Regions from separate parts of the Fodinibius alkaliphilus genome, predicted to be linked through region 1. Evidence: riboswitches for the same ligand, from Rfam matches in the RefSeq annotation. Region 1 holds a riboswitch; each other region holds the start of a gene.
The links. Region 1 has a riboswitch for cobalamin ahead of AAFH98_RS01940 (ribonucleotide-diphosphate reductase subunit beta). Riboswitches for the same ligand answer to the same signal wherever they lie in the genome.
Positions count from the first base shown of each region.

Region 2: it holds a riboswitch for cobalamin, as region 1 does, so the genes downstream of both, AAFH98_RS12965 (TonB-dependent receptor plug domain-containing protein) here and AAFH98_RS01940 (ribonucleotide-diphosphate reductase subunit beta) in region 1, are expected to answer to the same signal.
Region 3: it holds a riboswitch for cobalamin, as region 1 does, so the genes downstream of both, AAFH98_RS12980 (ABC transporter substrate-binding protein) here and AAFH98_RS01940 (ribonucleotide-diphosphate reductase subunit beta) in region 1, are expected to answer to the same signal.

Region 1 covers NZ_JBCFYD010000001.1:443,842-452,351, reverse strand. The annotation lists gene gldC (gliding motility protein GldC) at 32-367, shown strand; gene amrB (AmmeMemoRadiSam system protein B) at 463-1,704, opposite strand; gene nth (endonuclease III) at 1,834-2,541, opposite strand; gene AAFH98_RS01945 (spinster family MFS transporter) at 2,676-3,956, shown strand; cobalamin riboswitch at 4,036-4,227, shown strand; gene AAFH98_RS01940 (ribonucleotide-diphosphate reductase subunit beta) at 4,363-5,349, shown strand; gene AAFH98_RS01935 (ribonucleoside-diphosphate reductase subunit alpha) at 5,463-7,892, shown strand; gene AAFH98_RS01930 (acyl-CoA thioesterase) at 7,978-8,370, shown strand; gene AAFH98_RS01925 (NAD(P)(+) transhydrogenase (Re/Si-specific) subunit beta) at 8,367-8,510, opposite strand, start outside.
Region 2 covers NZ_JBCFYD010000002.1:1,282,355-1,290,864, forward strand. The annotation lists gene AAFH98_RS12950 (vitamin B12-dependent ribonucleotide reductase) at 1-3,416, opposite strand, end outside; gene AAFH98_RS12955 (hypothetical protein) at 3,522-3,776, shown strand; gene AAFH98_RS12960 (YncE family protein) at 3,808-4,887, opposite strand; gene AAFH98_RS12965 (TonB-dependent receptor plug domain-containing protein) at 4,897-6,828, opposite strand; cobalamin riboswitch at 6,865-7,075, opposite strand; gene AAFH98_RS12970 (ABC transporter ATP-binding protein) at 7,118-8,146, opposite strand; gene AAFH98_RS12975 (iron ABC transporter permease) at 8,146-8,510, opposite strand, start outside.
Region 3 covers NZ_JBCFYD010000002.1:1,291,261-1,299,770, forward strand. The annotation lists gene AAFH98_RS12975 (iron ABC transporter permease) at 1-313, opposite strand, end outside; gene AAFH98_RS12980 (ABC transporter substrate-binding protein) at 313-1,506, opposite strand; cobalamin riboswitch at 1,533-1,765, opposite strand; gene AAFH98_RS12985 (amidase) at 1,924-3,588, shown strand; gene AAFH98_RS12990 (efflux RND transporter periplasmic adaptor subunit) at 3,814-4,869, shown strand; gene AAFH98_RS12995 (efflux RND transporter permease subunit) at 4,904-8,188, shown strand; gene AAFH98_RS13000 (efflux RND transporter permease subunit) at 8,207-8,510, shown strand, end outside.

The DNA of each region.
Region 1 (8,510 bases):
GGAATCAGGATCTAAAAAAGGTAGTTGATTTATGGCTGATAACAAGAAAGAAATTAGCATTACTGTAGAACTCGACGATAATAACGTCCCCGAAAAAATAGATTGGAATGCCACTGATAAAGAAGGCGAAGGCATTGCCAACTGCAAGGCAATGTTGTTATCGATGTGGGATCCTGAACAGCAGGATACGCTGCGATTGGATCTGTGGACAAAAGAAATGACGAAAGAAGAAATGAAAATTTTCTTTCATCAAACATTGGTAACTATGGCTGATACCTTAGAGAATTCTACCGAAGAAGAAGGTATGGCCGAAGATATGCGGGACTTTACGTCTTACTTTGCTGAAAAAATGGAAATAGTGGATTAATAGACCGCAGGTGACACCGATTAGGCGGATTCTCACAGCGAAAAGGGATGATTTTACTATCGGTGCTTATTAGCTGCATCCGTAGAAGCTGTGCTCTATTGATAAAGAATGGATCCGAAAGTTACAGCGCTGTCTCGTTCACGCTCATCCCAAAGATCGTAGCTTAAAATATCACCCTTTAGGTCTGGCATGGATTGCAAAAAGGTATAAAGCGGCGGAAATCCACAAATACGGTATGGATCATAGCCCTCTTTCATTAATGTGAGCATGGATTCACGGTCATTGTTAGAACCGTAGTCTAAAAACTTGTTGTCAAAATGTTCTACATCGTCAAACATCGTTTGGGCTGGTGATTCATCTCCAAACTTTTTGCCAAAATGAGCAAGGTCACCGCTGATCAGAAAAAAGGTTTCTTCATCATCTCCAAAACGTTTTTGAAGCAGGTTAGAAAAGTTGTCCAGCTGTTTTCCAAGCTGACCCTCTTTCATGTAATACAGGTCATCAAACCCGCGTACCACGAAAGGCACAATTTCGTAATTGTGATTCCAGAGATAGCTTAAAAAGAGCAGGTGCAGTTCGATGCTGTGCTCCATACGATGTGCACGATCATGGAATGAGATTCCTAAGTCAGAGGCGGAACGTGGGAGTTCTTCAATGGCTTCTTGATCTCGGGGAATTGTTCCCAATGGCATTTTAAAGTCTTTATCAACCAGAATGAAAGGGGCATTTTGATAAAGGTCGGGATAAAGTCCAGCATAGTGCGAAGTTGCCAGAATAATCACACGCTTGGGTTTTAAGTTCCGGATGGGCGCAAACGCTTTTACGTAACTATCTAAAGCTACGCGCGGATCGATGTGTGGTGCATAAAGTGCCTTGGCAGAGCTCGCAGGGCTAATATTTTCAGCATGTTTGGCAAAAGCCTCGTCCAAGTAATGTTGTAACTCCTCGGCATCAGCCGGGTACGAACCGCCGGCAGTTACGGATTTGTGGATGTCAGCTGACTCATAATCTGCTTCGACTTTTTCGGCATGGTTTCCAAAATAGGCAGAATCCAAAACCCGGTTTTGGTCCAATAGTTGAATAAAATCAAGCAGATCATCTTTACCTATCCCATTCCCCAAATGAGATTCTAAGTCGTTAATACTTTTCTGACCATCGAACAGTGAAAGAAGTTGTTGGGCTTCGCGCTTCAACGCAAAATCAGGGGTGGTATATCCCCGTTGATCATGAAAGTAGAGGAGCGCGGTTCCGTTGTCTTGTACAGGGATAATCTGCAAGTCACGACGTAGCGGTGGGATAGGATCAATTTTAGAACTAAATAGCTTTTCTTCACTCATGAGTAGGTAGTTTTTGGAATACCGTGTCATCCTGAATTTATTTCAGGATCTGCCATTTTAGTTATCTCAAGAGATGCTGCAACCCCGAAAGGTCGGAACACGGCAAAGTTCAGCATGATATTTTGATTATTATTCTTTCCGCATCGCCTGGCATTCACAATGGATTCCATAATTTTCACAGAGCGGATGATCGGGCGGCTCAGAAATACGAGCTTTACAGGCATTACGTCCGTGGTGAATCATCAGGTGCGATAAGTTTGTCCAGTGCTCACGTGGAAATAGTGCCATCAGATCGCGCTCAATTTTGTCGGTATTTTTTTCGTGCTCAGTAAGTCCATACCGGTTGGAAAAACGCCGCACGTGGGTATCTACGACTACACCTACATTGATATTAAATGCATTGCCCAGTACTACATTAGCTGTTTTGCGAGCAACGCCATAAAATTCGAGCAGGTCATCAATATTTTGTGGAATCTCTCCATCATGTTTTTCTACAATAGTTTGCGAAGATTGCTTGAGGGCTTTGGCTTTGTTGCGATAAAATCCGGTGGAACGAACCAACTCCTCCAGCTCTTGGATGGGAGCCTCGGCCATGGCTTCGGGCGTTGGGTAAGCCTCGAACAGATCCGGCGTAACCTTATTTACCCGAACATCGGTGCACTGTGCACTTAGGATAGTAGCACACAAGAGTTCAAATGGATTTCGGTGATCAAGCGCGCAATGGGGGTTGGGATAATGTTTGTAAAGTTGATCTAAAATTTCTTGGGCTCGTGCCTTTTCTTCGTCAGTTTTCTCGGGGAGTTTGGGAAGATCTTCGTACTGCTTGGTTTTGGCCATGTGTGATAGATGTCCTCGGTTTAGAATACTGTATTATGGGATTGCTGGTAGTGTAATTCCAGCTTATTTAAGGTGGAAATCAACAATTAAATTACCCTACCTTTAGCTTCACTAAATAAAGGAAAACTTAAGGAATGTCGCTACCAAAACAGAAAGCCAAAGAACTCATTTCCTCTCCCTATGCCTGGTTGGTACTGGGATTGTTAACACTTATCTACATTTCCAGCTTTGTGGATCGCCAGATCATTGCTGTGCTGGCGCCAAGTATTCAGGATGCACTATCGCTCAGTAATTTCCAAGTCGGCATTCTCTACGGAACAGCTTTTTCGTTTATTTATGCGCTGTGCGGTATCCCAATGGGGCGATTGGCAGATATCTATTCCCGTAAGCTCATGATTATTGCTGGATTGGTGGTGTGGAGCCTGATGACGATTGTCAGTGGATTTGCTACCTCGCTTACGTTTTTGATTGTTGCCCGTTTTTTTGTGGGGATCAGCCAGTCGGCATTAAGTCCAGCGGTTTATTCCCTGCTTTCGGATTATTTTAAACCCGAACAGCGGGGGACGGTCTTTTCCATTTATGCGGCCGGAATTTTTCTGGGGATTGGAATTTCATTTTTAGTGGGGGGGAGTATTGCTCAGGCCTATGACTGGCGCACTTCGCTGATATCAGTGGGAGCGCCCGGACTATTAATAGCTGTTGTAGCTTGGGTTGTGATCAAAGAGTTTCCCAGAGGAATTACCGAATCTCCCAAGAATAAGCGATATGATACCGAACAGTCATTTGGTGATGTGGTTCGGTACATCATCCGAAAAAAAACCGTACGCTACCATTTTCTGGGCTTCTCTTTTATGGCCTTTACGGGCTACACTATATTAGGGTTTGTGGGTAAAGTATTGACTGATATTCATGGGGCTGGATCGTTAATTCCGCAATATGGATGGTTTATGATGGCAACGGGACTTAGCGTAATGGCATCAGGTAAAGCAGCTGACTGGCTGGCACAAAAGTTTGAGGCTTCCTATCGATTTGTACCGGGCGTAGTAGCCGCGTTAGCTTGTTTGCCGTTCTATTATTTTGGGTTATTTGCTGAATCCGCGATGGTGGCACTGATCCTGATTGGATTGGCAAATATTATCTCATCATCATACAACGGCATTGCAGCAGCAATTTTGCAGTACTTGGTAAAGCCGAATATGCGAGCACTGGCCAGTGGCTTGTATTTATTTGTAATTAGTGTAGTGGGGTTTGGTATTGGGCCGCCTCTTACCGGTTGGTTGATGGATACAATTTTTACCGGTGATTATGGTACGGCCAAGGCATTGATGACGGTGTTCAGCTTTTGCGGGGTACTGGCAACAATCTTTTTCTGGTTGGCCATGCAACATTATACTCAGGATGAGGAGATAGAATAGCTGTTTTCAATACCAATTGTGGAAAACCCTGGCTATTTGTGGAAAAGTAGTCATTGACAATGAGAGCGGTAGCTGTTTTCTTAAAAATAGATTTGAAGGTGTCCCGACAGCTGTCGGGATGAAAAGGGAATCCGGTGGAAAGCCGGAACTGTTCCCGCAACTGTAATCCGCAATATTCTTTGTAGCAACCACTGTCTCAGCCCAAACGAGATGGGAAGGTGCAAAGAGTTGGTCGGTAAGTCAGGAGACCTGCCTTTAAATCAAGTAAACGAGGCCTTCGGGAGTTAGGGCGTTGTTGAAAGGCAGGTATGGAATATCCGACTTTCACTACTGTTCCTATTTGATGTCTGCCTTATCAACGTTTTAGCATCCCTCCTCATAATTGCAAGCTAAAACGGAGACCTTTATGCCTACAAAATTAATTGGACGTACTTCGGTGCGTGATAATATCAAACTGAGCGAAGACCCTTCTTATCCCATTTTTAAAGAACTGTACGAGAAACAGAAAAAAGTGGTGTGGTTCCCCGAGGAGCTGAATATCCAGCAGGATGCCCTCGACTATCATTCACTTACCGACGATGAAAAAGAATTGTTCGATACAGCGGTGGGCTATTTTTGTTCGTCGGAGCTACTGGTGCAAAATGTGTTGGTCAATTCTTTTTTTCCGCTGTTGACTGATCCGCATGCGAAGATGAGTTTCAGTACACAGCTTTTTATGGAAAATATACACAGCGATTTCTTTGAAATTGTGCTGCAATCGTTCGGGCTGGATAGAGAGAAAATGTACGATGTGGCTTTCGACGATCCCATACTGCGAAAAAAACAGAACCTTATTGTCGATGAGATCGACAAAATTAGTCACGGGAAAATTAATCCTGAAACCCTCAAAGGGCAAAAGCAGGTACTCCGAGCTATTCTGCTCAACAACATTATCCTTGAAGGGATTTTCTTCTACTCTTCTTTTGCCCATTTCTTTGCACTCAAAGATATGGCAAAAATGAAAAATGTGGTCTCAGGGGTAGAGCTGGTACTCATCGATGAGTCGCTTCACCTGCAAAACGGTATTGAAGCCATCCTGATTATGCTGGACGAAAACCCAGAAATTGTTGAGGATACCGAATATGTGCAGGACATCCGCAATGTGATTTTGGAAGGAACCTCACTCGAAATTGAATACGTGAAGCACCAGTTCGGGGACCGGACAATTCTGGGTATTTCATCGGGGGAAATGGAGCGTTATCTCAAATACATAACCGACCGCCGGCTGCAAGAGCTTGGTTTTCAGCAGGAGTTCCATATCAATGAAAACCCACTGCGATTTCTGCAGAAAGAAGACGTTAAAAAGCTGATCAACTTTTTCGAAGTCTCATCTACTGAATACACAAACTATTAACAGTTATGTCATTCTCCGTGTCATCCCGAACCTGTTTCGGGATCCATTGCAAGAGATGCTGAAACAAGTTCAGTATGACATAGAGCCTAATTACGAATAAACCTACCAATGCCATGAAACGAACAGTTATAAAACGCGACGGAACAGAAGAACCTTTCCGAACTCAAAAAATTATTAACGCCATCTTTGAAATTATCCAGGGACTGGAGGTTGAAGATGATTACGAAATCGTCTTCAAAATCATGAAAGAGCTTGATCTCAAAGTTCCCGAACGGGTTACTACCGAGGAGCTTGACCAGCTTGTGCTAAAAGCTATTGAGCAGCTTATCCCCAAGCATCCTGTTTACGATACGCTGGCCACTCGGCAGCTGTTGAAAATAGTGGACAAAGATATCAACCGGCGATTGGATCATTTTCGGGATTATTTGGCCCAAGGGTTTGAAGAAAATTTGCTGGATGAGAACCTTAAAGAGTTTGATTTTGAGCTATTAGCAGAGAGCTTAAATTTTAACCGTGATGGCTTGCTTGGGTATTTTGGGCTAACTACCCTTAAAGATCGTTACTTGATGCGAGATCGAGATGACCAACTTTTAGAGAAGCCGCAATGGTTTTTCATGCGGGTGGCTATGGGAATTGGGAATTCCAATGAAGAAGTTGTGAAGGTTTACAATAAACTTTCAAAACTGGAATACTTGCACTCTACGCCTACGTTGTTTAACTCTGGTACGACTACTTCCCAGTATTCATCATGCTATGTGAGCGTTATTGACGATTCGCTGGATTCTATTATGGACAAAGCCCGCGAAACGGCTTTCTTGGCAAAGTATGCCGGTGGCGTGGGTACGGATGTTACCCGAATTCGGGCAACGGGTTCAAATATTAAATCGTTGAATGCACCCTCGTCAGGGGCTATCCCGTTCATTAAAATTTTTGATACATTAGTAAATTCTATTCAGCAAGGCGGGCGCCGCAGGAGTTCTCAGGTGATGTCTATGCAACCGTGGCATCTCGATATTGATGGATTCCTGGACCTGCGCGAAACTACGGGAAACGCGTATTTTCGGACGCCGTCGCTGAATACCAGTCTTTGGATGCCCGACGAAATGATGCGTCGCATCAAGGATGGAGAGCCATTGTACTTTTTTGATCCCGGGGAATGTCCCGAGTTGGTGGATGCCGTAGGTGATGATTTTAAGAAAAAGTATGAAAAGCGTATTGAGCAGGCCGAGGATGGGGATTTAAAGCAATATGACAAGCGTGATAGCAAAAATTTCTTCAAAAAATACCTCTTCAAATTAGCCAAAACGGGTCATCCATGGCTGATATTCAAAGACGAACACAATCGTCATAATCCGTGCCCCAAGTATAGTGTAATCAATAGTTCGAATCTCTGTACCGAAATTTCTATTCCCAACAGTTCCGATTCTACAGCAGTGTGTACGCTGGCATCGGTTAATTTGTCGAAGCATCTAACGGATGATCAAAGCGATATTGATTGGGATAAATTTGAAGATACGTTAGAGACGATGACACGCGGACTCGATAATGTGCTCGATAAGAATTTTTACCCCTCTCAGCCGGCCGAAAAAAATACCATGGATTTACGTCCGCTGGGCATTGGTCTCATGGGATTTGCCGAAGCTCTGGTTGATCTGGGCATTCCTTATGATTCTGAAGAAGCCGTTATCCTGGCTCGAAAAATCGGTTCTTTTATGCGAAAAATAACGTATCGTACCTCTCAACAATTGGCTGATGAGCGTGGTGCTTTTGAACACTATAAGGAGATGAAAGAAGCGGGTAATCCTTATGATTACAAACCGCGACGCAATGCAGTGTTGTTAGCTATTGCGCCCACGGCTTCAATCTCTATCATATCGGGTACGACCTCATCTATCGACAGCTATTTTAGTAACCTTTATTCACGAGATACTCTTTCTGGCAAGCATATTGTTATTAATCGTCAGCTCATTGAGGATCTCGAAGAAAAAGGGTATTGGAGCGACGAGATGGCTCAGAAAATAAAAGTGAATAATGGCTCGGTACAACCCATTCAGGAGCTGGATGGTGTGATTAACAAAGATCTGTATAAAACGGCTTATGAAATTCATCCTGAGCGACAAATCGATATCGCTGCAGCGTTTCAGGAATCTATCGATCAGTCTGTTTCTAAATCACTCTATATTGCTGAGCGGATGCGCGATGATATGGAGGAGTTTTATCTGTATGCATGGGAGAAAAAACTAAAATCCACGTACTACTGCTTTATCGACAAAGTGGTAAAAGGGGAGAAATATACCGAAGAGGTCAATAAGCGGGGGTCCCGTAAAGGGTTTGGCGCGGCTTCTGGTAGTGGATCCTCAAATGGGACATCGTCGCATGCAGAAAAAGAGGGGCATAAAGAAGTCAGTGATCATGAAGATCTGGAAGCCAAAGCGCGCGAAAAATTTGGGGATGACGTTGTCGAAGAGGCGCTCAATGCCCAAGATGCTGATTCATGTCCGACCGATCCGATGTTACGCAGAATTTGTCCAGCCTGTGAATAGGTTTGGCAACTCCGGTAGCGATGTCGTCAACAGTGACGACATCGCTCTTTTTTATTTCTAAGTCAAAACGCCATAGTATATTGTTATGACATTATCTGATCGAAAAGAACGTTCTCGTACCCAAATGGTGAAAGCCGTTTTTCCTAACACGACGAACCACTATGATACTCTTTTTGGTGGTACCGCTCTTCAGTGGATGGATGAGACAGCTTTTATTACGGCTACGCGTTTTAGCCGTCAAAAAATGGTAACTGTTTCATCCGAACGTATTGATTTTACCGAATCCATTCCCGCTGGAAAGCTGGTGGAACTCACGGGCGAAGTTAGTCATGTTGGTAATACCAGCTTAACGGTTATAGTCACCATGGTAATCGAGGATATGTATTCCGAGAAGTGTTCGGAAGCAATTAAAGGTAAATTTAATATGGTTGCTATCGATGATGATCGAAAGCCTACTCCAATTTCTGTGGGATGTTAAATATCAGCTAAAGCTTGACTTAATGCCTGTAATGAATCCTTGGCATCCCCAAAAAACATCTGATTCTTCTCGTCATAAAAAAGTGGATTGTCAATGCCGGCAAAACCGGGACTTAGACTTCGCTTAAAGATAATTGTTCG
Region 2 (8,510 bases), on a different contig from region 1:
TGATCAGCACTATCATCCGGCTTATTTGCCGGATTCTTTGAACGATCAGAACGCTGTTTTTCTTCTTCGGATGGTCGCATTTTGCGCGACATGATATCCTCTGCAGGAACATGCGCCAAATCATCTCGACCGAGATACGTAACAGCAAGCTCACGGAAAATATAATCAATCACCGAAGTCGTCATTTTCACATGCGGACTTCCGCTAACGGTTCCACTGGGCTCAAACTTGGTAAATGTAAAGGCATCAACGAACTCTTCGAGCGGTACACCGTGCTGCAAGCCAAGTGAAATTGCAATGGCAAAACAGTTCGTGAGGCTACGGAACGCAGCTCCTTCACGGTGCATATCCAAGAAGATTTCACCAAGTTGGCCGTTTTCGTATTCACCTGTTCGCAAGTATACACTCTGTCCGCCAATCTTCACCTTTTGAGTATAACCGTTTCGACGACTTGGAAGGCGTTTGCGATCAGCTACGTATTTGTGGACAATACGCTCAGCCGTTTCCACAACTTTGTCTTGCTGTGCCTTCGTTTCCTCGTCCAGATCTTCTTCATCCAGATCTTCAAACACATCACTCAGGCTATTCAATGGTTGACTCAACTTAGAGCCATCACGATACAACGCATTCGCCTTCAGCATCAGCTCCCAGGAATCCATATAAGCATCCTTAAAGTCCTCAACTGTTGCCTCATTAGGCAAGTTAATAGTCTTAGAAATGGCACCCGATACGAACGGTTGCGCGGCTGCCATCATCCGAATATGTCCCTTTGGCTTAATGTAGCGCGTACCAATACGTCCACAACGATTTGCACAGTCAAATACTGGCAAATGCTCGTCTTTTAGGTGCGGAGCACCCTCTACTGTCATCGTACCACATACGTAATCATTAGCCTCCTGTATCTCCTCTTTGGAAAACCCAAGATGCTTAAGGACATCAAACTGTGGATTACCCAACTGTTCATCAGAAATGTCGAGTACTTCCTTGCAGAAATCTTCGCCAAGGGTCCACTGGTTGAAGGCAAACTTGACTTCAAAACTACTTGGCAGCGCTTCTTCAATGGCTTCAAGCTGTTTGTCACCAAAACCTTTTTCGCGGAGACTTTCCTCGTTGATATGTGGGCAGCCGTCCAACGAACCATGTCCTTTAGCGTAATTAATAATTTCCTCACGTTCCTTGGGACTATATCCAAGATTTTGCAGCGCTTTGGGCACACATTGGTTAATAATCTTAAAGTGTCCACCGCCAGCAAGTTTCTTAAACTTCACCAGAGCAAAATCTGGTTCAATTCCCGTGGTATCACAATCCATCACCAAACCAATGGTACCGGTTGGTGCAATCACCGTAACCTGCGCATTACGATAGCCATGCTTCTCACCCATCTTTACGGCTTCATCAGAATCTTTTCGCGCCGCCTTCAACAAGTTATCGGGACATTCATTGGCATCAATGCCCATCGGCTTCACGGTGAGATCTTCATACTCTTCGGGATCTGCATTATAGGCCGCACGTTTGTGGTTACGGACTACTTTCAGCATCGGCTCTTTATTTGCCTCAAACCGCTCAAACGTTCCAAGATCCTCAGCCATCTCGGCACTGGTCTTGTACGCATTCATGTGGATAATACTCATCAATCCACCGGCAATAGCACATCCCTCATCGCTGTCATACGGAACGCCCTGTACCATCAGTGCAGCACCCAGGTTGGCAAAGCCAAGTCCAAGCGTACGGTACTTGTAGGAAAGGTCGGCAATTTCTTTGGATGGGAACTGAGCCATCAATACTGATATTTCCAGCACCACCGTCCAAATTCGCGACGCATTTCGTAGCGATTCCACATCAAATTCCTGGCACTCATCCGTCTTGAAATACTTCATCAAGTTGAGTGACGCAAGATTGCAGGCTGTATTATCTAAGAACATATACTCTGAGCACGGATTACTACCGTTAATCGGTCCGTCGTTGGGACATGTATGCCACTCATTAATTGTATCGTGATACTGTGCTCCCGGATCGGCGCAAGCCCATGCGGCATTAGCAATATCATCCCAAAGTTCACGGGCTGGCATCGACTTGCACGGCTTGGGCTCACGTCCTTCCTCGGCCGCTTTCCGCTTTTCTGTTCTCCAGTACAGATCCCATTCGCCGTCTTCTTTTACGGCCTTCATAAACTTATTGGGGATACGAACAGAGTTATTCGAATTTTGTCCACTTACCGTACGATAGGCCTCAGAATCCCAATCCGTATCATAGGTTTCAAATTCCAGATCAGTAAACCCTTGCTCTGCCAGCTGAACCACACGCTCTATATAGTTGAGTGGAACCTGATCTTGCTTGGCTTCTTTTATTGCTCGGCCAAGCTCTTTGTTCTTAACAGGATCACGACTGACGGCACCGTTGAAAGTACGGCCATCAATCTCAACCGGCTTGTTACACAACTTAATAATTTTCTTGAGATGTTTCTCCAGTACCTTCGATCCGGTAACCATAGAAGCGACTTTTCGCTCCTCTTTCACCTTCCAATTGATATACTCCTCAATATCAGGATGGTCCAGATCAAGCGTAACCATCTTGGCAGCACGTCGTGTGGTACCACCAGACTTAATAGCGCCGGCGGCTTTATCACCAATTTTGAGGAAACTCATCAATCCGGAAGAACGTCCGCCACCACTCAATGGCTCACCTTCACCGCGGACCTTCGAAAAGTTACTACCCGTGCCGGATCCATATTTAAAGAGGCGTGCTTCACGAACCCACAAATCCATAATACCGCCCTCGTTTACGAGGTTGTCATCAATACTCTGGATAAAGCAAGCATGCGGCTGTGGATGCGAATACGCATCTTCGGACTTGGTCAATTCGCCTGTTTTGCCATCAACATAATAGTGTCCTTGGGATGGTCCGTTAATTCCATAGGCCCAATGTAAACCGGTATTAAACCACTGGGGACTATTAGGTGCAGCCATCTGATTGGCAAGCATATAACGGAGCTCATCATAAAATACTTTTGCAGCCTCTTCAGAATCGAAATAATCGTGTTTCCAACCCCAATACGTCCAACAACCTGCCAGACGATGGAATACCTGGCGACTGTCGTACTCTCCGCCATAAAAATCATCCTCGTCAATACCTTCTTTTTTCATGGCTTTTTCGTCAGCCTCTGAACGCTGAAGCCATTCCGGCACCCCTTTTTCTTTTACCTTTTTCGTAATCTGAGGCACACCGGCTTTACGGAAATACTTTTGAGCAATTACATCGGTTGATACCTGCGACCAACTTTCAGGTACAATTAGCTCGTCCATCTTAAAAACAATCGAACCATCGGGATTTTTAATTTCCGACTTTCGACTGACAAAGTTCATATCTCCGTATGGGCTGTCCCACTTCTCTTGTGTATAAAAACGTGAAAATTTCATATAGCTAACTCCGGTTTATTTAAAAAATTATATCAATTTGGTAGGTACTGAAAAGCAGTAATGATGTCTCTTTATTCCATCAATTAAATATAATGGACTGGTACTTTGGAGCAAGTCAAAAAGGCAAAAACTTTTCCACAAAAAGCCAGAGTTATCCACATTGAAAACGGGTTGGGAGAATATTTTTTCGAAAAATCCAGCCGTATTTTAAAACGGGTTGTGGATAACTTTAAATTTACCTTGATAAGCAGTTACAACGAAGAGAAATCAAGACTTGGCCAAATACTCAAACCAATAGACAAAATAAAAAAACACAGTACTCTTTTGATGATAAAGAGCACTGTGTCTGATATAATTTAAAATCCAATCTTAAATTAAAATTGAACTCTCCTTAATTTTCGTTGACAAAATGAAATCCATTGGGCGCTATACCTGCTGCAAACGAATCTACAGCTGCTCCTTCTAAATCATAAAGCAATGCTTGGCCCGGCTGGCTATATCCATTACTCTGCCCAACATAAATGCGCTGTTCAGGACCCAAATAACCAATGGCATTAAATGCTCGATCAATCAATTTATCATCCGAAAGAGTAACATCGTTCATGTCAATCATTGAAATGCCATTATTGAGCAAATATCCCCGCGCATCTTCAATGTTAAGTGCTAACCGGTATTTATATCCCGATGAAGCAACGATATCATCCGATTCTATAAAGTTTAGGATTTGCCCGGTTTGTCCATCCAAAAGGTAAATACTGCCAGGGACATCTTCAGTAGATTCATCATAGGAAACCCGTCCATTACAGACTATCCAAATGCGGTCTTCATTGTCAACAACCATCTGGCTGGGACCAGTTCCCACTTCGATGGTCTGTTCTACCGAATTGGATTCTGCATCAATGATCGAAATCGTATTTCCATAACCGGAACCATTGTTGGTAACATAGATCTGATCACCAACACGAACAATGTCACGCGGAGAGTTACCCACACCTATACGCTGGCCAGTCTCTTCCATGGATGACAAATCAAGAACAGAAATACTGTCAATATCAGCTTGATAGTCAAGCGTAGTAGCAAAAGCAGTTTCATCATCAATAACTTCAATGGCCGTTGGAGAAACCGACATTTCAATGGTGCCAAGGCTTTCCATACTTTCTTTGTCAACGACCTCAATTTTATTGGCCGAATTTATGACCAAATACATACGATCACCATCTACATGGGCAGATTGAATGATACCTGCAAGCGGACGGTTGTTGGCATCTTCAAATGCATTTTTAAGGCTACTTTTATCAGCAGGATCGTAACTGGTAACTGAACCGTTGCCATCACTAAAATTCCCCTCGTTGGTCACATACACCGAGGTGGTTTCCAGTGGATCTGGTTCGGGAGATGTACTGTTGTCATCACCGCAGGATACGGTGAAAATTGTAATTGCAAATAAATAAAGTAGATAACGTTTAAACATACGAGTTAATTAGAATTGATATGTTGCTGTGAGTGAAAAAGTAAAATTTCGCTGTGGCATTGGATACCACTGTACGACTTCATAATCCTGGTCAAAAATATTTTTTACACTGGAGCGGGCCTCTATTAGTAATCCAAAAAATTCTTGTTGAAACTGGAGAGTAGCATCCACTACCTGGTATGGATCAAGTGAGGCACTCAGCTCTTCGGTATCAGTAGTATATCGGCGACCCATCCAACGGTATTGCAGCAAGCCGCTCAACTTATTTCTTTGTAAACGCAGAGAAGCATTATATTTCCATTTGGGCACGTATCGCATCTGATGTCCAACGGCGTTATCACCCGAAAAACGCGGCTCTGTTATCTCTGTGTTTGTTAAGCTGATAGATTGCCGCAACTGAAGCTGGATGCCTGGTCCAAAATGAATACTGTTTTCCAATTTCCCTTCAATGCCCTGGGTAGTAATTTGATCAATGTTCAGCGGGGAGTATCGTCCATTATTATCCGGATACCATCGGATACCATGATCTATCTGACTATAAAAGCCGGTTACTTCTAACGACGAAAAAGTAGCCCTATAAGGAGTCCATACTACGCCGGCTTCTCCACTGTTACTTCGCTCGGCATCCAAGTCTGCATTCCCTCCACTACCCCAATAAAGAGCATTAAATGTTGGGGGATTAAAATCTTTGCTTAGTTGCCCCCTCAGAAATAGTTTATTGTTTAGAACCTCGTAATTTAATCCAAGCGAGGGGCTCAGTACGGTTCCAAAATCATTATATGCATCAACACGCAGAGCAGGATAGATGCGAAAACGATCCTTGAAAAGAACCACTTCCGGATTGAAAAGCACACTTACCTGACGGCGACTATGGTCCTCATCATAATTAGTACTCTCACTACCGGTCAGCGAACCGCTTAGTTCTCCCTTCAACAAAATAGATTCATTAAACGGAGTAGAGCCATCGGCACTAACCATCCATCGCCGATACGAACTATAGCTTTCAGTATTTATATCGGAATCAAAATAATTGAGCTCTACTCTGTCAACATAATTTTTCACTGTAATATCGGTCTCTCCCCACTCCCGCTGATAGGTACTTAACCAGCGCAGTGAACGATCTTCCTGCCGAGCCTGGGTATTGTTTAGAATAGTACCGGGAATTTGATTGTCGCTGTCTGCAAACCAAATCGTGGATTCCCAAGAGTCGTATTCCGATTCATGAGCCACAGTCGCCATAACCTGCTCTTGCTCACTCCTATTATGATCACGCCGTTCCTCCCGATTATAGGCTCGATTGTAATACTGATAATCATTTTCGGCGTGATCTACCCGACTACGAACCGAAAAATTCCACCCCTTGGATTGGTATTGTCCCTTCATCGACGTCTGCCACTGTCCATATGAGCCAATCCCCTGTTGAAAAGACGCTCTGTTACCGCTTTCCCAATCCGATGAAAGATACAATGCCCCTGCTAAACTACCGCCACCAAAGGCCGTGCTGGGTGTACCGGAACTCACCTGGATATTTGAAAACATATCAGCTGATAATAATGATAAATCGGACTGCCCGAGCATCACATTGTTGATAGGAATACCCTCCCAAAGCACCTGAATTTGTTCGGACGAAAGTCCTCGCTGCGAAGCATTCGAAAACGAACCCGGGCCGTTCTTTTTAATAAAAAGAGAAGACTCAGACGCTAACAGTTCGCCAATATTCTGGTTTTCAAACAGACTGATGAGAGTAGAATCAATAAAGGTAATACTGGTAGGCTGATGGTTCAATGGCTGTTGAATGCGGGTGGCAGTGACCGTAATCTCATCAAATGACAGTGTATCAGCCACATAGGTTTGTTGAGCGTAAGATACACTGCTAAAAAAAGCCATAAATACTGTAAGATACAGTACTCTATGGCAAGCCATAGAATTTGTAGTAGTCATTATAATCTTCTTAAAACTTTAACTCCCGAAAGTTTCTCGAAATAGAATTGATTGGCAGGTCTCCTGGCTTTTCCAGTTGTCTAACCTTCCCATTCCTAATAGACGGAATAGTGGCATAAAAGATTTGAGACAACATTTAAATGGAATCACAGTTGCGGGTACAGCTTCCGATTTTCCCGAATACTCGGGAGCACGAAATTCCCTTTTCACCCCATTTTCATGGGGAACCGATCACTATTTCAAAGAGCGTTATAAAAGTATGGGCTTTCGGTTTAAAATAAAAACCGTTTTATGATAATTTTTGTCGCAGTATATTTAACAACTCTTTTATAGAACTACAGGTAATGTCCCAACTTCCATTTGTGAGTTCCCACTGAAATTCATTTTGGGAAGATATAATATTAATCTTCAATTTTGTGCCATTCGATTTTTTCACTTGATAGCCTTCCCGCTCCAAGGCGCGCCGCGTCCAAAATACCCCAACCGTATCCCCCGTAAGATAAATCGGTTTCTTTGCAGGCTGATGCAACTGAAACGATCCCGTACTGCGATCAAAGTCAAAACTATCACGTTCAAAAACCGATTCAAAAGTACCCTCAAGTACCAGATCTTCAGGTGTTCCCGTAATAACTTCTCCCTGTCTGTTGATAAGCCATAACGTATCAGCAGCTTTTAACGCCAGATCCAACTCATGCGTTGAAAGTAGAATACCTTTATTTGTATCATGTGCTAACCTCCGAAGCAAACGGATAATTTCGACACGATTAGGCAGATCCAAGTGTGCTGTAGGTTCATCTAAAAGCACAGCTGGCGTATCTTGTGCCAAAGCACGGGCAATCATTACCTTTTGGCGTTCCCCATCACTTAGATGCAATACATCGCGACCGACAAATTCTTCAATACCTGCAGATGCAATCGCCCATTCTACAATTTCTTCATCTTTTTTATTTAGCGATCCAAACCAACCGGTGTAGGGAGATCTTCCAAAAGCCACCAACTCGTAGACACTGATATTTCCAATGGTAATACGGTCGGTCAATACGGTACTTACTTTCCGGGCGACGTGTTTATTGGCATACTGGTTTAGCTGGTGCCCTTCTAAAATAACATCCCCATTAAGCGGACGATGCAACCCTGAAAGCGTTCTTATGAGCGTAGATTTGCCCGATCCATTTGGACCCAACAGGCAAATAATTTCCCCTCTTTGCATAGCCACATTTATCCGTGATGCTACAACCGTAGCCAACTTCCGACGTCCTTTGGCCGGAAAACCAATATCCAGATCTTGGGTCGATATAATAGGCTGACTATTACTCATTAAAAAGAGGCCTGTAGGTTTTTACGCTGTATAATAACCCAAATCACAACTGGGGAACCCACCATTGAAGTAACCGCACTAATCGGTAGTGTAGTTGTTGATCCAGGGACCTGAGCAATAATATCACACCCCAGCAACAGGATAGCTCCCATTAGAAGCGTGGCGGGAATAAGTACCCGGTGATCATTAGTGCCCATAAGTGAACGAGTAAGGTGAGGCACAGCAATTCCCACAAAACCAATGGGACCACAAAAAGCGGTTATACCACCGGCCAACAAGCTGGTGCTCACAATAATCCAAATACGAGATCCCGTTACTGATAATCCCATGCTGCGGGCATAATTTTCGCCCAGCAGCAAGCCAT
Region 3 (8,510 bases), on a different contig from region 1:
CTAAGACCGAGGGACCAGCCAGCGGGTTGCGAAAAAGCGTCTGCATCAACAGCCCCCCAACCGAAAGCGCGCAACCGGCAAAAATTGCAGTTACAGCCCGGGGAATGCGAATATTTATAATAATTTTTTGCCAGGCATCAGCTGTAGACTCTCCTCCCAACAAAATATGCACTATATCTTTTACCGGAATATCAACCGATCCCAAAGCGAGGTTGACGAGAAATAATCCCGTCAAAGCCACCAATAATAGCACAAAATAAAGTGGCTTAATCCCCGTCTTATGCTGTGGCGTTATATCAGCGGTACGGTTCATCAATCAATTTTTTGATAGTAATGAAGCTTGTGGTCGGGCAATAATTGTGGATGAAAAATCTTGATCAAATCGGCCAACACAATTTCCGGATGCACGACGCCCGACTCCCAAAAATCATTGCCACCCGACAGACTCATTCTCCTGTTATTATTATAAATTTCTCCCGTTTTAAACGCTTTAAAATCCTTGAAGCGAGAATCCTTTGCCAGAACATCTTCTTTCGATTCTGCTGCCCCGGGATGGATCCAGATATCGGCTTCTAACCCAATTTCATAAACTACCTCAAAACTCTTTCGCAACCCTCCCGTTTCATCCGAGTCGTACCATGGGTAATCAGCTCCTGCATCCCGTAAAAACTGCGCCGTAAAACTCTGTCCCCCCGAAACAAACCAAGCCCCTTTATATGGCATATTGTTGATTACCATCGGCTTTTCCCCAACGCCATCAACCTTTGATTGAAGGCGATTATATTTATCAGCAACCGCATTAAATTTTTTATTCGTCAGCGTCTCTTTATTCAACAAGGCCGCCAATACTTTCACCCACTCAGCCTTACCCAGTGGGGTCGTTTCCAACCACTCAGAGTTTACCATCACATTGATATCTGAATCCATCAGCATCCGAATATTATCAAAATCAGAAGACTGTCCACCCGATACCATAAGCAAATCGGGCCCCATAGCCAGCACCGCCTCTTTGTTGAGTTCCCCCTGCGGCAAACTGGCAATATCGCCAGACCCGATCCCCTTCCGAATATCTTCATTATAAACATAGTCTGCCCCAGCCATTCCCGTAATCACATCAACAGCATCAAGCATTTCAACCAAGGCAATATGTGTTGTAGACGTTGCCAACAAGCTTTTTATGGGGATGGGTATTTCAGTCGTATTTTCAACCTCAACCTCATCAACGATCTCTCGTGGCACCAACGAGTAACGAAGCGTATCCACTCGGTCCTGAAACGGTTTTAAAATTTCCAGCAGCTTATGATCATCCTGATAGGTAATGCGAAATCCTTCTGCATAATCGGCATGCACCGAATCAGAAAACTGGACTGAAAGGTCTTTGGCATCAGATTGAGAATCAGCATCTTTATTATGATTCGATTGACAGCCTCCCAAAAATGAAAACAGCACGAACCATCCCAATAAAAATGCCGCTGCACAGAGATAAAAAAATCGTTTATTAATCATGGATTGAGCTTTTCTCCCGAAAGCTTTTCCCGTCATCAATACCGGCAGGTCTTCTGGCTTACTCCACTTTTGGCAACCTTCCCGTTCCGTCCGAAAGCCTTCCGGGCGGAACAGTGGTTTTGAAGGGTCAAAAGCTGTTGGAGCTTACAGCAGCGGGGACTGCTCCGGATTTTTCTCCCGAATGAGCAGGAAAAGCACCGGATTCCCGTTTTAACTGCACCATCATGAATGATGCAGACCTGATATTGAATCAGTAAGTAAAATTTTTGCGATGTCTGATAATAACGGTATTAGCAATCAGAAGCCAATTTTGAAATTCCTGAAATTACGCCTCAAATATTTAAAGCATGTAATATCGCTATTATTTTTGCGTGACTCTGCTATTTTAAGATTTAACCACTCACAAATTATGTTGTCATGATTAAACGCTATCGTACGCTTCTTTTCGGATTGTCTTTGGGATTTATACTGGCCTTTACCGCTATTCATATCCTGGATAGTGAAATCACCTCGCAAGTCGTTGAAGAAGCTTCCAAACTCATCGGCATTGAGTTTACTCAAGCAGAAAAAGATTCGATGATCACTGAATTACAAAATTATCGAAATTCTTACCAAAACATCAGGGATCTCAAATTAGATAACAGTGTCCCTCCTGCCCTGAACTTCAATCCCGTACCTTCGGATAAAACTTTTGACAAAACACAACAACCCAATGACTGGGATATTCCAGCGGATATTGATCTTCCCAAAACAAAATCCGATTTGGCTTTTTATTCCATACCAGAGTTAGCTTCTCTTATCCAGCAGCAAAAAATTACTTCTGTAGAACTGACGAAGTTTTTTCTGGAACGAATTGAACAATACGATGATACCCTTGAAGCTGTTGTAACGGTTACCGAAGAACTCGCGTTACAGCAGGCACAAAAAATGGATCAGGAGATCACAAACGGCAATTATCGCGGCCCGCTGCATGGTATTCCGTATGGACTGAAGGATCTTTTTGCCGTTAAGGAGTACAAGACAACATGGGGCGCGGCTCCCTATAAAGATCAAGTGCGAAATGAAACGGCCACTGTAGCAAAAAAACTGGAAGAAGCCGGAGCCATACTCATTGCCAAAACTACGCTCGGGGCACTGGCCTATGGGGATGTCTGGTTTGGCGGCACAACAAAAAATCCGTGGAATTTAGAACAGGGTTCAAGCGGTTCGTCAGCAGGATCAGCGGCGGGGACCTCAGCCGGCCTGTTTCCCTTTGCAATCGGTACCGAAACCTGGGGATCTATTATCTCCCCATCTAACAGAACCGGAACTACGGGACTCCGCCCTACTTTCGGTCGCGTGAGCCGACACGGGGCTATGGCGTTAAGTTGGAGCATGGATAAAGTCGGCCCTATTACCCGCTCGGTTGAAGATGCCGCGATCGTCTTTGATGCCATTCGTGGTCCCGATGGCAAGGACCAAACAGTATATAACCTTCCGTTTAACTATCAGCCAGATACTGACCTCAGTTCGCTTAAAATTGGTTACCTGGAATCAGCATTTCACAGCGATTATGAGAACCGAAGTCGCGATAGTCTTACCTTGGCAAAACTTAAAGAATTAGGAGCAGAACTCACTCCTGTTGAATTGCCCGACTACCCTGTTGGTGATCTCAGCTTTATTCTAACGGCCGAGGGCGCCACTGCTTTTGACCAACTTACACTCTCTGACCGTGATGATGAAATGCGCCGGCAAGGAAAATCTGCCTGGCCAAATCTATTCCGATCAGCCCGGTTTATACCAGCCGTGGAATACATTCAGGCCAACAGAGCCCGCCAAGTACTTATCCAAAAAATGGATTCGGTGATGCAGGAAGTCGATCTGTATGTATCCCCTACGTACGGCGGAAATAATCTACTGCTTACCAACCTTACGGGACATCCCTCTGTGATCGTTCCGAATGGTTTTACGGGTGAAGGTCAACCTACGAGCATCACATTTATTGGTGATCTTTTTGACGAGGGAACCCTATTGGGAATTTCCCAGCAATATCAGCAGTCTACAGATTTTCATACAAAGCATCCCGAATATTTTAATAACTAATTATATTTTTTTTGATCAATTTTCAGGCTGTATGATTTCAATCATGCAGCCTTATTTTATTCCTTACTAACGTATAATTAGCATTTTCAGGCTTCTATCCTGCAATCAAGTTGTCGGTCCAATCTCCCTCCTATAAAAAACATCGTAACATTTTTGAGATTCAAAACGTAGTGGAAAAACAAATAGTTCTCAAAAATAATAACGGTTCAAAAAGTGATTATTGATATGAAATCTTTTACAGGTTGGGTTGTTTTAGGTTTAGCATTTAGCCTCACCATTTTTACGGTTTCTTGTGGTTCTGAGTCACAATCAAAAAATGTTTCTGACAAAGATTCTACTGCTGCTATTCCGGTAGAAGTTGCTAAAGCCTCAAACGGGGATATTTCTGCTTACTATTCAAGTACAGCAACCCTGGAAGCACAAGATGAAGCCATGGTGGTATCCAAAGTTCGAGGCATTGTAAAGAAACTTCACGTTGAGGAAGGCGACTTTGTGGATACCAATGAGATATTAGCCGAGTTGGAAGATGAGCAGCTGGAACTGGAAGCACAACGGGCGAAAGCTACTATGGATAGATTGTTAAATGAACTGAATAGGAAGGAAGAACTATTTAACAAGAATTTAATTAGTGCCCAAGAATTTGAAAATGCAAAATATGAGTATGAAGCACAGAAATCGGAATATGAGCTGGCACAGCTAAAAATAAAGAATTCAAAAATTCGTGCTCCCATCAGTGGGGTTATTTCTGATCGACTTATTAAAGCCGGTAACATGATTAATACGGATCAGGAGGTGTTCGAAATCACAGACTTCGATCCTATTCTTGCCATCCTTAAAGTACCTGAACACGAAATGTCCAAAATCAAGAAGGGTCAACAAGCATTAATCCAGGTAGACGCCATCAAAAACAAAACGTTTGAAGGGCAAGTACTTCGAGTAAGTCCCGTTGTCGATCCCCAAACAGGAACATTTGAGGTAACAGTTTCTGTAAAAGATGAAACCAAACAACTCAAACCCGGGATGTTTGGTCGCGTTCAAATCGTCTATGATACTCGTCAGAATGCTTTGACTATTCCAAAGAATGCTGTGATCAGTGAAGATGGAATAAATAGTGTGTACGTCATCAAGAATAATCTTGCTTATCGAAAAAATATTCGAACTGGCTACGCAAATGGTAATAATATTGAAATAATCGAAGGGCTGGCTCCGTCTGATACGGTGGTCACCATTGGTCAAAGCAGCCTGCAAGACAGTGCAATGGTTGAAATCATATCCTTATAACACATAAGCATATTTTATCTAACGGGGATCTACTATGAAATTAATTGACTTCTCCATTCGCCGAAAGGTAACCATCGCCATGTTTACGATTGGCATCATTCTCTTTGGGATGGTTTCACTGAGTCGACTAAACATCAATTTACTGCCAGAGCTCAGCTATCCAACCCTAACCGTGCGTACGGATTTTGAGGGCGCTGCTCCCGCTGAGGTTGAAAACCTGGTAAGCAAACCCATTGAAGAAGCGTTGGGAGTGGTTAAGAATGTACAGGAGGTTCGCTCTATCTCTCGTTCTGGTCAATCGGATGTTACCTTAGAATTTGCCTGGGGTACCGACATGGATTTTGCCAGTATTGATGTGCGCGAAAAGTTAGATGCCCTGCAGCTACCCCTTGAAGTAGGCCGGCCCGTAATCCTACGTTTCGATCCCAGCCTCGACCCTATTATGCGATACGCTTTTTATCTCAAGGATGATAGGCAACAATCATCGGATGTCGACTTTGCCAGCTTACAAGATGAACAAGATATTAGCCAAGTTAATACGTTGAAAAAGCTGCGTAGATATGCCGATGAGCAACTGAAAAAAGATTTACAATCGGCATTGGGGGTAGCTTCAATTAAGATTAGCGGCGGGCTGGAGGAAGAAATCCAGGTTAATATTAATCAGGATCGGTTATCACATCTTGGTGTTCCCATTGAACGTATTAACCAAGTATTGGGAGCCGAAAATGTAAATCTCTCGGGCGGACGTCTCGAAGAAGGTTCACAACAATACCTGGTTCGGACACTCAATCAGTTTAAATCAGTTGATGATATCCGAAATGTGGTAGTAAGCAGCCAAGGTGGGAACCCTGTATACTTAAAAGATTTGGCGGAAATCACGCAGGGATATAAAGAGCGAGAAGCCATCACACGCCTAAATGGTCAAGAGGCCGTAGAAATAGCGATCTACAAAGAAGGTGATGCCAACACGGTAAATGTAGCGAACAACGTTGAGGCACAGATGAACAACTTATCGGAGCGTTTGCCTGAAGGCATGGCTATGCAAAAAGTATTTGATCAGTCAACTTTTATTTCTTCTGCGGTTGATGAAGTGGTAGATGCGGGTATTATCGGAGGTATATTAGCAATTATCATCCTCTTCTTGTTTTTGCGCAATTTGTGGGCTACGGTTATTATTTCACTGTCAATTCCGGTCTCCGTTATTGCCACCTTTAATTTGATGTATGGTAATGATATCACCCTCAATATTATGTCACTGGGGGGTATTGCACTGGGCATTGGACTGCTGGTGGATAACTCCATTGTAGTGCTTGAAAATATTGCTCGGCACCGTGAAATGGGGAAAAATCCTCTTAAAGCTGCCAGTGATGGAGCGGGAGAAGTAGGTATGGCCGTGGTTGCTTCAACTCTTACGACCATTGCCGTATTCTTTCCCCTCGTTTTTGTACATGGCATTGCCGGACAGCTTTTCCGCGATCAGGCATTGACAGTTACCTTTTCCCTGCTGGCCTCCCTCGTTGTGGCTATCACATTGATTCCTATGCTTTCCTCGTTGGCAGGACGAGAAAAATCAAAAGTAGAAAAACCGAAACTTAAAGAACCTAAAACCAAAGTAGGTAAATGGATGAGGGCAGCCCGCTTATTCATTTTTGAAACAGCCCCCAGCTATATCATTAGCATTGGTTCGAAAGTAACTTCCGGTATTGGCAAAGGCATTATGTTTGTTCTTAATCCCGTATTGAATGGATTCGAGAACTGGTTTTCAACCCTTGAAGACAAATATCCCAATGCCCTTCGCTGGTCGCTTCGCCACCGTTTTGCTGTAATCTCATTCGCCTTCTTAAGTCTGCTGGGATCGCTGATGCTTGTACCTCAATTGGGAATGGAACTTATCCCCTCCCTGTCTCAAGGTGAATTCAATGTGGAATTTAATTTGCCTCCGGGAACACCCATTGAGCAAACTGATAAAGCGATGCAGTATGTTCAACAAGCTGCTAACGATGTGAACCAAATTAACACAACCTTTGCCGTTGCGGGTACCGGTAACCAGATGGATGCTAACCCCAATCAAGGAGGTGAAAACTGGGGTGAACTCAACGTTTCGTTGGTATCGGGCGCCGATCGGGCACTTGAGGAACAAACGATGAATGAATTGCGCACAGATTTACAGCGCATTCCGGGTTTACAATATAAATTTTCCCGCCCGGCACTGTTTACGTTTAAAACACCTATCGAGGTGGAAGTTGCTGGGTATGATCTCGAAAACTTGAAAAAAGTGAGCGATGAGGTTCTCCAAAAGATGTCGTCCAATGATCGTTTTGCCGATGTAAAATCTACCATGGAACAAGGCAATCCCGAAATCCAAATTACATTTGATCGTCCCAAGGCGGCTTCTCTTGGGTTACAAGTCCATGAGGTAGCTGATTTGATTGTCAATAAAGTTCGTGGAGATGTAGCGACGCGCTATTCGTGGAGAGACCAAAAGATTGATGTATTGGTACGTTCTCAGGAGCAAGATCGCTCGTCGGTCGAGGATATCCAGAATATTATCATTAACCCCAACAGTGAAGCACCTATTCCGTTATCCAGTATTGCTAACATCGAAGTGGCTACTGGCCCGAGTGAAATACGTCGCGTTGCCCAACAACGCGTTGCTATTGTGTCAGCTAATCTAAATTATGGTGATTTGGCCACAGCCGCTGAAGAGATTGAACAACTTATTAGCCAAACAGCTATCCCGACTGGCACTCAAGCACAAATTACTGGCCAAAATGAGGAGATGGCGGATTCTTTCCAATCACTCCTATTCGCCCTGTCACTGGCCGTCTTTTTGGTCTACTTGGTGATGGCCTCACAGTTTGAATCGCTGCTCCACCCATTCATCATCTTATTTACCATCCCACTGGCCTTGGTAGGTGCCATACTTGGCTTATGGATTACGGGTTCAACCATTAGCGTTGTAGTATTTATTGGGTTAATTCTCCTGGCTGGTATTGTGGTGAATAATGCCATCGTGCTCATCGACCTTATCAACCAGTATCGTGAGCGTGGAATGAGCAAGATTAAAGCGATATTAGAAGGTGGAAAATCGCGTTTGCGCCCCATCGTTATGACAACGCTTACCACAGCACTCGGCCTGTTGCCACTTGCTATAGGATTTGGTGACGGAGCCGAATTGCGGGCTCCAATGGCTATCACTGTAATTGCCGGACTTATTGTCTCAACCCTGCTCACTTTGATCGTAATACCGACAATGTATGCCATCATGGACCGCAAGGTGTACAAACGGAAACCGGCACTTGATCAATCTAACAGTTAAAACGGAGGGCCTACAGCTATGAAATTTACAGATCTTTCGTTACGCCGACCGGTTACCACGATAATGGTATTTATAAGTTTTGTAATAATCGGCACTATCGCCAGTAGAATGGTACCACTGGAGTATTTTCCAGACATCTCATTCCCGGGCGCCTACGTTACCCTACCTTATCAAAATTCTACTCCCGAAGAAGTAGAACGAAATATCACGCGTCCCGTAGAAGAGGCTATTGCCACTATTAGTGGTATCGAACGTATCAGTTCCAACTCGAGCGAAAATCAAGCAGGGATTTTTGTACAGTTTAAGATGGGATCCGATATCA